One region of the Amycolatopsis sp. NPDC102522 genome, then DNA from elsewhere that is predicted to be linked to it. Evidence: riboswitches for the same ligand, from Rfam matches in the RefSeq annotation. Region 1 holds a riboswitch; the other holds the start of a gene.
What was found. Region 1 has a riboswitch for glycine ahead of gcvP (aminomethyl-transferring glycine dehydrogenase). Riboswitches for the same ligand answer to the same signal wherever they lie in the genome.

Region 1 (3,404 bases):
GAGGACGACTCGATCCTCACCACCGGCATCGACGCGTGGGAGAAGGTGCAGAAGGTCAACCTGACCTCGGTGTACCTGTGCTGCAAGGCGGTGCTGCCCCATATGCAGCGGCAGGGAAAGGGCTCGATCATCAACACGGCTTCGTTCGTCGCGGTGATGGGCGCGGCGACGTCGCAGATCTCCTACACCGCGTCCAAGGGCGGGGTGCTGGCGATGAGCCGGGAACTGGGCGTGCAGTTCGCGCGGGAGAACATCCGGGTCAACGCGCTGTGCCCAGGACCGGTGAACACACCGCTGCTGAAGGAACTGTTCGCGAAGGACCCCGAGCGGGCCGCGCGGCGGCTGATCCACGTGCCGGTCGGGCGGTTCGCGGAGCCGGAGGAGATCGCGGGCGCCGTCGCCTTCCTGGCGAGCGACGACGCCTCGTTCATCACCGCTTCGCAGTTCCTGGTGGACGGCGGCATTTCGGGCGCCTACGTCACCCCCCTCTGACCTGCCGCATTTCGTCCTCTGAATGCGTTTCGCCTGGTCACGGTGTCCGTGAAGGCCTCCTTCCCTACGCTCAAGCTAGGGAAGGAGGCCTTCACGGACTGCCGAGACGGTGGTCCGCCGTCACTCGTCCCGGTGGCCGGGATGGCGGCCCGCTGACCTGCGCTGTAGTCCTGAGAACGCGAAGCATCCAGGACCACCGAGGAGGCCCCGAGAATGACCCGCCAGATGAGCACCGCCATGCGCGACTGCATCGACCTGTGCAACGAGTGCCACGTCAGGTGCGAGGAGATGATGACGCGCTGCATGGAGGCCGGTGGTGCCAAACTCGGGATGATGATGGTGACCTGCGCGGACATGTCCCGCATGAGCGCCGACATGATGATGCGCTGCTCCGCCATGATCGCCGACCTCGAAATGATGCGCATGTGCGCGAAGACGTGCGGCCTGGCCTCCCAGATGATGCGCATGTGCGCCGACGAGTGCGCCAAGACCGGTGACCCCGAGCTCGCCGAAGCCGCCGACATGATGAGGCGCTGCGCCGAGCTCTGCGGCACCATCACCGCCGAGATGATGATGGAGAACGCGTAACTCGCGTGATCAGGCCCGTGACTCGCGTGATCAGGGCCGTGACTCACGAGTTCCGGCTCCCGTCACGCGAGTTCCGGCTCTGATCACGCGAGTCCCGCCGGGCACGGCGGGTGTCCGGGCGAACGGGAGAAGTGACGTGCCCGGCCAGAAGTAGACGTGCGCTGAACACGCCAGGTACGGTGTGCGCACAACTGCAGATCGGGCCGTCGAGCTGGAGCGGGAGAGCCCTCACGAACGTGGTGGGGCACCGAAGGAGCAAACTCCCCGGAATCTCTCAGGTATCCACTACCGCTTCCGCGAGGCCACTCTGGAAAGCAGGCGCGCAAGTGCGTCTCACCCAAGGTGAAAGCCGTCCTTCCCACGGGCGGTGAAACTCTCAGGTGCCATGACAGAGGGGGAGTTCCCAGCGCACCGGTCTATCCGGCGCCTGACCCAAGGAGCTCCCTTGACCAGTACGTCCTTCGACGACCGGCACATCGGCCCCTCGGAGTCCGAGCAGGCCAAGATGCTCGCCGAGGTCGGCTACGGCAGTCTCGATGCCCTGGTGGCCGCCGCGGTGCCGTCCGCGATCCGGGTCACCCGTGACCTCGACCTTCCGCCCGCCGCGTCAGAAGAGGACGCCATCGCGGAGCTCCGCGCGCTCGCCGCGCTCAACAAGCCGATGACGCAGATGATCGGCCTCGGCTTCCACGACACGGTCACCCCGGCGGTCATCCGCCGCAACGTGCTGGAGAACCCGGCCTGGTACACGGCGTACACGCCGTATCAGCCGGAGATCTCGCAGGGCCGTCTCGAAGCCCTCCTCAACTTCCAGACCATGGTCTCCGAGCTGGCCGGTCTCGCCACCGCGAACGCCTCCCTGCTCGACGAGTCCACCGCGGTCGCCGAGGCCGTCATGTTGATGCGCCGCGTTTCGAAGTCCAAGTCGAACAAGGTCGTCCTCGACGCCGAGTGCCTGCCGCAGACCATCGCCGTCGTCCGCACCCGCGCCGAGGCCATGGGCGTCGAGGTCGAGGTCCGCGACCTGCTCACCGGGCTGCCGGAGGAGTTCTTCGGCGTCGTCGTCCAGTACCCGGGCGCTTCCGGCGTGCTGCGCGGCGCGGGCTTCTACTCCGCCATCTCCGAGACCGCGAAGGCCGCCGGCGCGCTGTACACCGTCGCCGCGGACCTGCTCGCACTCACGCTGGTCACCGCGCCGGGTGAGTTCGGCGCCGACATCGCCGCCGGTTCCACCCAGCGCTTCGGTGTCCCGCTCGGCTACGGCGGGCCGCACGCCGGGTACATGGCCGTCCGCGCCGGGCTCGAGCGCTCGCTGCCGGGCCGCCTCGTCGGGGTCTCGGTCGACGCCGACGGCACCCCCGCGTACCGCCTCGCCCTGCAGACCCGCGAGCAGCACATCCGCCGCGAGAAGGCGACCTCCAACATCTGCACCGCGCAGGTCCTGCCCGCCGTGCTCGCCGCGATGTACGCGGTCTACCACGGTCCGGACGGCCTCAAGCGCATCGCGACCCGCGTTCACGAGCTTGCCGCCGGACTGGCCGACGCGCTGCGAGCGGGCGGGGTCGAGGTCGTTCACGAGGGCTTCTTCGACACCGTCCTCGCCCGCATGCCCGGCCAGGCCGAAGCGGTCGTCGCCGTCGCGCGCGAAAACGGGATCAACCTCGGCCCGGTCGACGCCGACCACGTGCGCATCGCCGTCGACGAGGTCACCACGCCCGCGATCATCGCCAAGGTGCTCAACGCTTTCGGCGTCGAAAACAAGGCCGAAGACGCGCAGGCCCTGCCCACCGGCTTGCACCGCGAGAGCGAGTACCTCACCCACGAGGTCTTCCACTCGCACCGCTCCGAGACCGCGATGCTGCGCTACCTGCGCAGCCTGTCCGACCTGGACTACGCGCTCGACCGCGGCATGATCCCGCTCGGCTCCTGCACGATGAAGCTCAACGCCACCACCGAGATGGAGCCGATCAGCTGGCGCGAGTTCGCGGGTATCCACCCGTTCGCCCCCGCCGACCAGGCCGAGGGCTACCACGTGCTGGTCGAGCAGCTGTCGACCTGGCTCGCCGAGGTCACCGGCTACGACAAGGTGTCGCTGCAGCCGAACGCGGGCAGCCAGGGCGAGCTCGCCGGCCTGCTCGCGATCCGCGCGTACCACCACGCCAACGGTCAGCAGGAGCGCGAGGTCTGCCTGATCCCGTCGTCCGCGCACGGCACGAACGCCGCCTCCGCGGTCATGGCCGGGATGCGCGTCGTCGTGGTCAAGTGCACCGCCGAAGGCAACGTCGACCTCGAAGACCTGCGCGCCAAGGTCGACGCGAACCGCG
Region 2 (3,404 bases), on a different contig from region 1:
GATGCTCGCGGGTCGTCGTCTCGTCACAGGCGACGGCGACGTGGTCGGCGTCCACGAGCCGGAGGTTGACCCCGAGTTCCCGAGCCGTGCCGACGACCCCTGCCGCCCGGCCGGGGACGGAAACCATGACGGTGTCGAAGAACTCGCAGTGCACGACGTCGACACCGCTTTCGGCGAGCCCCGCCGCGAGCACGGTCGCCATCCGGTGCGCGCGGTTCGCGATCGCGCGCAAGCCTTCAGGACCGTGGTACACCGCGTACATCGACGCGATCACCGCCAAGAGCACCTGAGCGGTGCAGATGTTGCTCGTCGCCTTCTCGCGGCGGATGTGCTGCTCGCGGGTCTGGAGCGCGAGCCGGTACGCGGGCGCGCCGTCGGCGTCCTTCGACACGCCCACCAGCCGCCCCGGCAGCTGCCGTTCGAGGCCCTGCCGGACGGCGAGATATGCCGCGTGCGGGCCACCGAAGCCCATCGGGACACCGAACCGCTGCGTCGACCCGATCGCGACGTCGGCACCGAGCTCGCCCGGCGACCGCAGCAGCGTCAGGGCCAGCGGGTCCGCGGCCATCACCACGGCCGCGCCCAGTGTCTTGGCCTCGGCGATGGTGTGGTCCCACTCGCGGACGGCACCCGAAGCGCCCGGATACGACAGCAGCACCCCGAAGAAGTCGCCGCCGAGGCCGAGGCCGGTGATGCCCTGGGAAAGGTCCGCGGTCACCAGCTCGATCCCGAGCGGCTCGGCGCGGGTGCGCAGGACCTCGATCGTCTGGGGCAGGGTGTCCTCGTCGACGACGAACCGGTTCGATTTCGCCTTGCCCGCGCGGCGGACCAGCGTCATCGCCTCCGCCGCCGCGGTCGCCTCGTCCAGCATCGACGCGTTGGCGATCGGCAGGCCGGTCAGGTCGGCGACCATGGTCTGGAAGTTGAGCAGCGCTTCGAGCCGGCCTTGCGAGATCTCCGGCTGATACGGCGTGTACGCGGTGTACCAGGCCGGGCTCTCCAGCACGTTGCGGCGGATCACCGGCGGGGTCACGGTGTCGTGGTAGCCGAGGCCGATCATCTGGACCATCGGCCGGTTGCGCGCGGCCAGGGCGCGGAGTTCGGCGAGCGCGCCCGTCTCGGTGGCGGGCGGCGGCAGCTCCGGCGGTGTCGCCGATTCCCGCAGCGACGCGGGGACGGCCCGCTCGGCGAGCTCGTCGAGAGAGGCGACGCCGACGACGTCGAGGATGCGCGCGAGCTCTTCGGCACCGGGGCCGATATGCCGGTCCGCGAAGGGAGTTCCGGTTTCGAGAGCGGCCAGTGACACGGGCTCCATCGGGGACCTCCCAAGACGCGGGGGTGGGGCCGGGACGGCTTGTCCTGGCCCTCCCCACTCTGTCCGTACCCCCGAAGGGGCGCCTGAGAGTTTCGCCCGAGTGTTGAGCCGGGCTTGCACCGTCGGCGGGGCCGCCAGGCTGTGACCTGGCGAACCACTTTCCAGAGGCGTCTCGTCCGCGCGGTCCAGGGTGCCTGAGAGGTTCCGGGGAGGACTTGCTCCTTCGGCGCCGAGCTCAACGGTTATCGACTCGGTCTCTCCCGCGCGGATTCGTCGACCGCGGAAGTGAGCCTACCCTGCCGCTCACGCGGCTTCATGATCAGCCGGTGCGACGTGCGTTACGGCGCTGCGTGAGCTCGTCCGGCGTGACGGTCTCGATCACTCCGCCGTCGGCCCGCTCGGCCTGGAACTCGTGGATGGTGCCGCTGATCTCCTGCATCGCCCCGCTGACCGCGATGCCGAAAACGCCCTGTCCGCCCTGGAGTAAATCGACGATCTCTTCGGGCGAGGTGCACTCGTAGACGGTGGTGCCGTCGGAGAACAGGGTGACCCTGGCGAGATCGCGGACTCCGCGCAGCCGCAGATGGTCGACGGCGACGCGGATGTTCTGCAGGGAGACGCCAGTGTCCAGCAGGCGCTTGACGACTTTCAGGACGAGGATGTCCTTGAACGAGTAGAGCCGCTGCGAACCGGAACCGTGCGCCGTGCGGATGCTCGGCGCGACCAGCTTCGTCCGGGCCCAGTAGTCGAGCTGCCGGTAGGTGATCCCGGCGATCTGACAGGCGGCGGGACCGCGGTAGCCGACGAGTTCGTCCGGGAGGGAAGAGTCTGGGAACAGCTCGCCCTGCTCGCCGTCAGCGACCGGAACGAGCGGCTCTTGAGGGCTACCAGCCTCGACCACGCCATGCCTCCCCTCGCCCGACCTGGCGGCCGGCGAACAAAGCCGCGCGGACCCACGTGAGTCCGCACCGGAGTCAACCGTCAAGACGAATGCCCCAGACATCCGAATCACACCTTGGCGATTTACCTCCATTGACGGTAAGCGCGTCCGGCAAAGCGGTCAACGCGACGCGCGGTCGACCTCAAGCTCTTCTTGAGGCTTACCAGGGCCAGTCCCCCGTTCGGCCGCGCGCTTGCCGCTTTTACTCGGTCGTGTTATTTTTTACTCATGCAAGTAAATCCCTCCACCCAAAGTGCCATGCAAGAGGTCCAGGCGGAGCTGGGGCTGTCGGTCACCGAAGCCGCACGGCGGGCCCAGATCGTCGGCGCCACGATCGCGACGATCTCCGACCTCGGCTACCACAAGACGTCGTTCGCGAAGATCAAGGAGCGGGCCGGACTGTCCAGCACCCGGATCATCTCGTACCACTTCACCAACAAGGCCGGCCTGATGCAGGCCGTGGTCACCACCGCGACCGGGATGAAGGACAAGTTCCTCGAGGAGCGGATCCAGGGCACGACCGACCGGGCCGGGCTCCTGCGCGGCTACATCGAGTCGGAGATCGCGTTCCTCGGCTCGTACCCGGAACTGGTGCGGGTCATGGTCGAGATGGGCTCGAGCGGCTCGGACGCCGAGGGCTGGTTCATGTCGGCGCCGATGGTCGAGGAGTTCCGGACCGGGCGGCTCGAACGCCAGCTCCGGCAGGGGCAGCAGGACGGCTCTTTCGGCGGCTTCGCGGCCGACGTGATGGCGCTGTCGATCGCGCAGGCCGTCGACGGTGTCGCCGCGAGGTTCGCGGCGGACCCGAAGGTGGACTTGGAGCGGTACGGGCGGGAACTGGCGGATCTGTTCGTCAAGGCGACCGCGGCCTGAGGGCCCGGATTCGCTGGGGGCAGTCGTGAGTGTTTTGTGTCGTTCTAACGACCCAAGACACTCACGACCACCTGGACCGCCTCGGTTCCGAGCCCTTGCCCCGCTTGAGATACGTGAAGGACCCCTTCATTGCGCTAGGCGCAATGAAGGGGTCCTTCACGTACTTAGGGAAGGTGTGAAGGTCGAGTTTCCTCGGCTCAGCCGAGGGAAGGAGGCCTTCACGGACCGGACCGGCGAGCAGCCGCAGCCAGAACCCGGCAGGCACCCAAGACACCC

Region 2: linked by a shared signal. The riboswitch ahead of gcvP (aminomethyl-transferring glycine dehydrogenase) and the one ahead of gcvP (aminomethyl-transferring glycine dehydrogenase) in region 1 are both predicted to bind glycine.

What each region holds. Positions count from the first base shown of each region.
Region 1 covers NZ_JBVJLY010000023.1:32,658-36,061, forward strand. Annotated here, with positions in the region: gene ACZ6YV_RS35795 (3-oxoacyl-ACP reductase) at 1-492, shown strand, start outside; gene ACZ6YV_RS35800 (four-helix bundle copper-binding protein) at 706-1,080, shown strand; glycine riboswitch at 1,378-1,482, shown strand; gene gcvP (aminomethyl-transferring glycine dehydrogenase) at 1,526-3,404, shown strand, end outside.
Region 2 covers NZ_JBVJLY010000018.1:68,254-71,657, forward strand. Annotated here, with positions in the region: gene gcvP (aminomethyl-transferring glycine dehydrogenase) at 1-1,315, opposite strand, end outside; glycine riboswitch at 1,487-1,588, opposite strand; gene ACZ6YV_RS32030 (MerR family transcriptional regulator) at 1,635-2,216, opposite strand; gene ACZ6YV_RS32035 (TetR/AcrR family transcriptional regulator) at 2,514-3,128, shown strand.